DNA from 4 places in the Pseudoalteromonas sp. Z1A2 genome. Region 1 is predicted to be linked to each of the others. Evidence: predicted binding sites of a transcription regulator. Region 1 holds the regulator's gene; each other region holds the start of a gene.
The links. Region 1 encodes sigma-54, which starts transcription at its own class of promoters, with help from an activator protein. Its sites were predicted from a motif close to GTTGGCACGNNNNTNGNNT; they were not measured.
Positions count from the first base shown of each region.

Region 2: a site for sigma-54 is predicted at 843-861, ahead of GQR47_RS03330 (flagellar basal body rod protein FlgF). Genes of this name have one in related genera too.
Region 3: a site for sigma-54 is predicted at 1,196-1,214, ahead of GQR47_RS14720 (PA2169 family four-helix-bundle protein). Genes of this name have one in related genera too.
Region 4: a site for sigma-54 is predicted at 1,040-1,058, ahead of GQR47_RS16180 (TorF family putative porin). Genes of this name have one in related genera too.

Region 1 covers NZ_WTKX01000011.1:36,558-38,767, reverse strand. The annotation lists gene lptB (LPS export ABC transporter ATP-binding protein) at 1-181, shown strand, start outside; gene GQR47_RS09555 (RNA polymerase factor sigma-54) at 251-1,750, shown strand; gene hpf (ribosome hibernation promoting factor) at 1,777-2,064, shown strand; gene ptsN (PTS IIA-like nitrogen regulatory protein PtsN) at 2,069-2,210, shown strand, end outside.
Region 2 covers NZ_WTKX01000003.1:91,844-94,053, forward strand. The annotation lists gene flgG (flagellar basal-body rod protein FlgG) at 1-41, opposite strand, end outside; gene GQR47_RS03330 (flagellar basal body rod protein FlgF) at 63-806, opposite strand; gene flgE (flagellar hook protein FlgE) at 964-2,210, opposite strand, start outside.
Region 3 covers NZ_WTKX01000021.1:82,442-84,651, forward strand. The annotation lists gene GQR47_RS14715 (biopolymer transporter ExbD) at 1-394, opposite strand, end outside; gene GQR47_RS14720 (PA2169 family four-helix-bundle protein) at 709-1,152, opposite strand; gene GQR47_RS14725 (LysR family transcriptional regulator) at 1,330-2,210, opposite strand, start outside.
Region 4 covers NZ_WTKX01000026.1:12,627-14,836, reverse strand. The annotation lists gene GQR47_RS16185 (YIP1 family protein) at 1-62, opposite strand, end outside; gene GQR47_RS16180 (TorF family putative porin) at 255-941, opposite strand; gene GQR47_RS16175 (hypothetical protein) at 1,218-2,210, opposite strand, start outside.

The sequences.
Region 1 (2,210 bases):
TCTTAAAAATCGTGGGATTGGTGTATTAATTACCGACCATAACGTAAGAGAGACCCTTGATGTTTGTGAAAAAGCCTACATTGTTTCTCATGGGGAGCTGATTGCATCAGGTACTCCAGAACACGTATTAAATGATAAAACAGTACGCGATGTTTACTTAGGCGAGCAATTTAGGCTGTAACATTTACGCCATGTCTTTAAGCATCTGCTAGTATTAATTATAACAACATAAAAGGATTGTTAGAGATACATGAGGCAATCACTACAGCTGCGCATGGGCCAGCAACTTACAATGACTCCACAGTTGCAACAAGCTATTCGTTTGTTGCAACTCAGTACATTGGATCTCCAGCAAGAAATACAAGAAGCTCTCGACAGTAATCCACTATTAGAGGTTGAAGAGGCAGACTATTCCGAAGACGCTGCTGGTAAAAACGAGCAAAAAGCTGATACCGATGACATAACTGTTAGCGCATCTGCTGATGATGCTCCGAGCGAATACGAACAAGATACTGGTGAAGCACTTGCAAAAGACACGCTAAGTGACGACATGGCTATGGATGTTAGTTGGGATGAGTACATGAGTGCCGCTCCTGCAGCCTCATCAGGTCCAATGCCTGAAGATGAATCTATATACCAAGGCGCCTCTACTGAAACGCTCCATGAGTATTTAATGTGGCAATTACAACTAACGCCATTTAGCCCTACCGATGAAGCCATCGCTATTGCGATTGTAGAAGCCGTCGATGATTCAGGTATTTTAACACTAAGCTGCGAAGAAATTTTAGAAAGCTTTAATCAAGAAAACGAAGATGATAACGAAGTCGAACTTGATGAAATTGAAGCGGTATTAAAACGCATCCAACTGTTTGATCCTGTTGGTATTGCTGCACGTAGTTTACAAGAGTGTTTGTGTATTCAGCTTAATCAATTTGATAAAGAAACACCTTACATTAATGAAACGAAAATGATTTTAACCGAGCATATTGATCTATTAGCAGCTCGCGACTATCGTACATTAATGAAAAAAACTAAGCTCAAAGAAGAAGAGCTTAAAGAAGTAATGACACTAATACATACTCTCAACCCAAAACCTGCAGATACTATAGTAAGGGAAGAATCTGAGTATGTTATTCCTGATGTGTCAGTTAAAAAAATTAAAGGCCGCTGGGTTGTCGAATTAAACCCAGATAGCATGCCTAAAATTCGTGTTAATAGCCAATACGCGGCAATGTCTCGCACTGTAAAATCAAGTGGCGACAGCCAGTTTATTCGCTCACATTTACAAGAAGCTAAATGGTTTATTAAAAGCTTAGAAAGTAGAAACGACACGCTATTAAAAGTTACTAATTGTATTGTTAAGCAACAACAAGGCTTTTTTGAACATGGCCCTGAAGCCATGAAACCAATGGTTTTAAATGATGTCGCTGAAATGGTAGAAATGCACGAATCGACAATTTCGCGCGTAACTACTCAAAAGTACATGCATACACCCCGTGGTATATTTGAGCTTAAATACTTTTTCTCAAGCCATGTAAGTACTGAAAACGGTGGTGAATGTTCATCTACAGCAATACGTGCGCTTATCCGAAAATTAATCGCAGCAGAAAACTCAGCAAAACCATTGAGTGATAGCAAAATAGCGGATATATTGGCTGAGCAAGGAATTAAAGTAGCAAGACGTACAATCGCAAAATACCGCGAATCTCTTGCTATTCCACCGTCAAATCAGCGTAAAAGTCTGATTTAAGACGCTAAACTAAGAGGGTAATGCTTATGCAACTAAACTTAACTGGTCGTCACGTAGAATTAACCGATTCACTAAGAGACTATATTAATACTAAATTTGCGAAGCTTGAAAGACACTCTGATCATATAAATAATGTTCATGTCATTCTCGATGTAGAAAAATTAAATCAAAAAGCAGAAGCCACAATACACGTAAGCGGTGCTGAGCTATTTGCCTCTACAGAACATCAAGATATGTATGCCGCTATTGACTCGTTGATCGACAAGCTCGATCGCCAAGTAATCAAACACAAAGAGAAGCTTGCTCGACACTAATATGATGAAATTAAGTTCACTTATATGCCAGGACTGCAGCAAAGCTGCGGTCCTTTTTAATAGCAAAAAAAGAATTTTAGAGTTCATTAGCGAACTTGCTCACGACAAACTTCCGTATTTACCGCAACAAGATATTCTTAATGCTT
Region 2 (2,210 bases), on a different contig from region 1:
GCGTCTAGCCCCGTTTTACTGATCCACAATGCTGGATTCATAATCGTGTCCTCACTTTAAAGTTAAACTATGCGTAATAACTGATCTTGACGCTCGTCAATTTCTTCAGCTGTTTTCATTAATTTCACTTGTAATTCAAATTGGCGCTGGTGGCTTATCATGTCGACCATTTCGTGAACCGGATTCACATTCGACATTTCAAGCGAACCACTTAAAACTTTTACATTGGCAGAGGTATCTACTGTTACATTTGCTTTTGGTCTAAATAAACCGTCGTTACCTTTTTCGAGCTGTGAGCTATTTGCTTCAACAACTCTAAGCGTGTCGATTTCTTCTAAAAAGTTAGCAGGAGCGCCTTGTGGTCGAACTTGAATAGCGCCATCTTGGCTAAACCCTATTTTTTCGACTGGGACGGGTAAAATAACAGGTCCCCCTTCGCCAATAACTTGACGACCGTGGCTGGTTACGAGCATGCCTTGAGCAGTAATGTTTAACGTACCCACTTTTGTGTAAGCTTCATTACCGGAGGCATCTTGCACAGCAAGCCATGCGTTATCGCTCATTGCGATATCTAAGTCTCGCCCGGTTTGAACAATGCCACCCGATACCATGTTTGAACCCGGACGCTCTTGCATTGAAAATACACGTGTAGGCAAACCTTCGCCAAACGCTTGCATAGAACGCGCCTGGGCAAAGTCAGCTTTAAATCCTGTTGTATTTGCATTCGCCAAATTATTGGCTTTAAGCGCAAGCCCTTGTAGGCTTTGCTTAGCGCCGGAGGCCGCAATGTAGACCATTTTGTCCATAGTATCGACTCACATAAAAAATCTCTGAACTTACAAATGCAAAATAGGTGCCAGATTAAATTTGACGCAACACTGAGAGGTATTTAGAAGGGCTTACAAAGAGGACTTATAAAAAAGGCTGCAAAAATGCAGCCTAATATATTTAATGGGGTTTAGCTTATCGAATCTGCAAAATACTTTGCTGAATAGTTGAATTAACTTCAAGCGCACGTGAGTTTGCTTGGTAATTACGCTGTGCAGTAATTAAGTCTACAAGCTCGTTTGTAAGATTAGTATTTGATTGCTCAAGCGCTGATGAGTTAATTCCACCAAACGTACCCGAACCGGCTTCACCCGCTACAGGTTCACCTGAATCAATACTTTGCTTCCAGCTTGTATCACCCACTTGTGATAACCCTTGTGAGTTAGGAAAACGCACCATAGCCACTTGCCCTAGGAATGTTGAGTCACCGTTACTGTAAGAAGCGACAATTTTACCGTCTGTTCCTATATCAATTCCGGCTAAACGACCTACTGTTGAGCCATCTTGATCGAGTGCTTTTACTTCAAAACCACTTGAATACTGAGTTGGGATACGTCCAGCCGTGTTATTTTCATCGCGCCAGTTAAGCTCAATACCAGTACCTGGGAAAGTTGCACCATTGTCTAGTAATGTTGATAAACCAGCACCAGAACCCGCTGGTAGTAATATTTCATCAAAAGTAGTTGTATTTGTATTTGCCACACCACCTGTTGTTGATGGTAAACCACTTGAGTTAAAACCTAGGGTGGTCAGTGGTGTATAAGGTGTCGTTGTTTGTTCTCCACCAGTTGTGGCATCAACTACTTTGCCATCGAGTGTTGCGTATACTTCCCAACTGTTATCTGTACCACCTGCTGCGGCATCATCTTCTTTAGCAAAAAAGTATTGTAAAATATGTGGTTCACCTAGTGAATCATATACCGTTGTTGACGTAGATGAGTTATAAGTACCACTAGATGTAGGGTCAAAATCTAGACCTGTTGGATCCGCCGTTGCATCTAAGTTAAACGACAAAAATACATTTTCTGTTGCGCGAGGTGAACCAGACGAATCAGGGATTTGAATTGGATCAGTTGTGCTCAAACTTACCGACGTTGTATCACCTGTAGATGAATCAACTGGGAATGCTTGTAAAAAGTTACCTTTTGCGTCAACCATAAAGTTATCTTGGTTAAGCTTAAATGCACCCGCACGTGTATATGTTAAATCTTGCGAAGATAAATCGTCGGTCATCGCAAAATAACCTTCACCAGTGATTGCTAAATCAAGTGAGTTATTTGTAAATTGCAGTGAGCCTTGGTGAAACTGCTGCGCAACCATGGTTGTTTGCACACCGTCACCATTTTTAGTCTTACCAGAGCTAAACACTGATGAAGCGTAAA
Region 3 (2,210 bases), on a different contig from region 1:
ATTTAGAAATCAAACTTATTGGATAATCATCGTATTGCTTAATATTATTCATTACATTCATTAAAGTATTATGTGTACTGTTTTCGTCTGCGGTTATAAGTACCGAACTTATTTCATATTTAGCCGCGAACATAGCTAAGTTAGTCGCAACTTGCTCTAAATCAATTAACCTCCCAGAAAAATATACTCCGTTACTTTCATCAATTCTAAATAAAGCATTTTTAACAGGCTTATCTATTTGAGGGCTGTCGAGTGGTCGGTTTAATTCAATAGCCACAGGTTTTACAAAAGATGTAGTTACAATAAAGAAAATTAGTAATATGAACACTATGTCTAACATCGGGGTCATATCTACATCAGCATTATTTTGTAGTTTGGTTAGTTTACTTTTCATATTGGACCTTATTTTTAATTAAATGCTGCGGCGCCACAGCAAGGTTTTAGGTACCTATTAACAAAATTAGCACAGCAAAAATAAAGCGTGGTTAAATAAATATTCTAATAATATTAAATATTTGTACTAATTATGTATTTAAAATGTGGTGAAATAAGGCGGTGTTTATACCGTTCTGCTTATATATGGGGTCTATTTAGCATCGTTATAATGTAATGCAATTTGTTAAATTGCTTAAAAAACTATGTAGATTGGTATTAGAGGCAATAAAAAACCCAGCTCGAGGCTGGGTTCTAGTTATGCGCTATGTCAGCTTAATGCTTTTGCATACGGCTCATTTCTGCATGGCAGCTTTGCATTGTTAATAATGTTTTAGCCAGTGCAGCTTCGCAGTCAGCTGGTTGCGGTTTATCCATTGCTGCTTTAATTTCTTCAAGGGTTTTATCTTCTACCTCTTCAAGCTCTTTTACATACGTGCTGTCGTTGTGTGAGGTGAAAGTAGTCAATAGGGCTGTGTACGCACGTCGTGCTTCAACTGCGAAAGATGAGCCATCTTCGCGTTCGCCTTTTTCATTAATTGCATATGGCTGCAAGCGCTCAACACTCACTTTTCGGGCATCTATCATACGCTGAAAAAGTGCACCAATAGCAGGGTCTTCAACTTTTTCCTGTGCTTTTTGATAAAAATCGATGCCGCTGTTCATAACTTGAATGATGTCAGTAATATGATTTACTTCTGATCCTTGATGGGTGTTCATAATGACCTCTTTAATTAAATGAATGTATAGTTCAATTAAATAAAAGCAATGTATGTTCCACGTTTTAATTATTATGTAGTTATTTGATTTTATTGGTTTAATTTTGATCTAGTAAGATGCTAAGTTAACAGGCAAAAAGTTAACCTAGCAATTTTTACATTATATTGTGTAATAAAGTTATTTTAGCTCTTCAGCTACTTCAGCTACTTTTTGACGTAACCAAATGTGACTCGCATCGCGATGTAACAGTGGGCTCCAAATCATATCAAGCTCAAAAGGAGGAATTGGAAATGGTGGCTCTAAAATTTTAAGCCCCGGATCATCCAAATATATATTTGCGGCTTTTGAAGGAAGGGTCGCAATCAAATTTTTCTCTTTAGCTAAATGAATAGCTACATGGTAGTTACGCGTAAAAGTGGCAATATTACGATGCTTACCAAAGTGAGCAAGTGCTTCGTCAACCCAGCCAAGTTTTTGAACATCTTTAGGGTCCATGCCTACACCTACACCAAAACCTGTTTTACTCACCCATATATGGCGCGCTTTTAAATAGCTGTCGAGGCTAAAGTTTTCAATTATAGGATTATCGGCTTTTACTAAGCAGCAAAAACTATCTTTCCAAATACGTTTATGATGAAAAGACTGCGGTAAGTTTTCAAAACGGTTGATTGCCATATCTACTTTACCGTTTTCTACATCATGAAAGGTGACATCACTTGGTGTGAGTATATCTAAAGTAGTATCGGGGGCTTCTTCGTGCAATTTACTTAAAAGCTTTGGTGCTAATGTACTTGCAGCGTAATCACTGGCCATTATTCTAAACACACGCTTACTTTGGCTTGCCTCAAATTCTCGATTAGGTGCTAGAGTTTCTTCAAGGGTCATTAAAATGCCACGAATAACGGGTTGTAACTCCAAAGCACGCTCGGTAGGTACCATACCATCGCTGGTACGAACTAAAATAGGGTCGTTAAATAAGTTACGAAGACGTTTAAGGCCATTACTCATTGCAGGTTGCGTTATACTCAATTGATTAGCAGCGCGTGTTACGTTGCATT
Region 4 (2,210 bases), on a different contig from region 1:
AAAGCTTTACTAGGACTTATATAAATATCGAGTAGGGCGCTAAACGCGTTAGGTGATTTCATTATTATTCCTTTATACCTATTTTATGGCTAGGCAGTTATAAATGCCCAGTGACTAGGTAATAGAATAAAGGAAAATGTATGTATTGTTTTCATTCAATTGTAACGGTTTGTTAACAGATGTGAGGGGTCTTGTGCAAAAACGAGAAAAGGGCCAAAAGGCCCTTCGTGTCGCAGCAAGTAACACATTCTTTCTTATAAATTAAAGTCTACAGAATAAGCAACGTAAGCTTTAATATCTGAATCATCCATATCTGTATCAGACAAACCAAAAGTAAAACCGTCTTTCGAGATTGATACACCGTAATCTAAGATATTATCATCGCCAATAAAGTCACCAGAGTAGTGGCCTAAGTGAAGTGCCATTTCAGTGCCGTTACTGCCAACAGCAAAACCGTAATCAGCTGTCAGGTAAAGTGAATCACCAAAGTCTGTACCATCACCACTTGCAGCTGATGTTGCAAGTACTGAAGCACCAAATGTAAAGCCTTCAACACTGATGCTACCGTAAATTTCAGAGAAATCTGCGTCAGCTTCAGAAGCTGCATCTGGGTAAGCGTAATAAATATAGCCAACATCATAGCTAACGCTTTCGTTAATGTCGCCACCAAAGCCTGCATATAAATCAAGCTCATAGGTCATTTCATCTGCCCACGATGCATTTGAAGCCCAAGTACCTGCATAAAAGCCCGATTCATTGGCGTAATCAATACCGCCTGAAATAGCTGCATCGCCCCCAGTTTGCTCTTGACCACGCCATAAGTAGTTTGATGTTGCCGCTGCGTTTGCTGTTACTTCAGCATGTACGGCTGTTGACGTTAAAGATGTTGCGCCCATTAATGCTATAGCACTTATAGCGATGGTTTTTTTTAGTTTTAGCATGTCCATTTCCCGTTATATGATTTTTGCTCGCCAAGGTTTTTATTATGTATTCGGAACCTTTAGGCTGACGGCTTTTTATTGTTTAACTAACGAGATAATTGCACTGTATGTGCCAGCTTCATTATTTTTTATTAAAAATTATTTTTATACATTAAAAACATGAGCTTGTATTTTATAGATTGAGAAGAGATATGGTATGTAGGGAGATGTTGCGCACACTGCTGGTGCATAAATTAACCTAGCCGCACCATAAAAGTACGGCTAAATTAGAAGTTTTTAGCCAAATATAGTGCGCATAAGGCTAATTGTTTCGTTTACACTACGACCTTTTTGAACTTCACTCACAATTGAATCGCGCTTACTGCGAATGTGCTCAGGAATATCGTCAGCAGCAAGTGCGCGGTCTACTAAAATTTCTGCAGACTCTTTACCTCTACGCTGAGTTTTACCTGTCGTAGTTGTAGTTCGTTTAGGCTTACTTAACAGTTTGATGTAGTTAGAGTTATCTGGTGTTTTTGCATCAGCATAGTGAAAGAAACATGGGATTAGTGCTTTAATAGCAACTAATTGTTCTTCTAACCCATTACTAGGTTTAGCCATTTTGTACCATGACATAGCTTGAATACCTTTTACAATATCTTGCCAGTAACGCTCAAAATCACTATTTTTTAGTTTAGAAACACCAAGGGCACCGCATAATGCATCTAATCGATTGTTTGTGATCGGAGTAAATATATCAGGGCGACGCATTGCAAGCAGTCGTGTTGCAGGCGCAAGTGTTGGTTTTTCATTATTGTCGGTGAATATTTTTGAATAAGCAGCAACAAATTGTTGATATTCGTATTGAGTAATGTCACCTTCAAGTGGAATATTTACTAGTGCATCGTCAAAGGCACCTGGTAAATCGCCAAGCATTTGATGAAAGCTCTTCGCACTTTTTGTTGATGCAAACCATTCAACGTCAAAGTTGTATGTGCTTGGATCATGTGATGCCATGTGCTTACCGCTAAACGCAAGTAAATCTTCAGGAATCATATCTTTAAGAGATTGTTCACGAATGCTTTTAATGTAGTCTACTAAGCGAAGCTGTTCATCAAGAGCAATAACGTCTTTGTGTTGTTCTACAAATACACTTACTACAGGCCACGGAGCAATACGTAAAGTTTTAACCTGTAAAAAGCTGATAGCTGAAATAAGCTGATCGTGTAGCTTCTTAAGTACTGGTAATTGCTGCGGCTCTAGTAAATCGTAGTTCATACGATCTCTGCT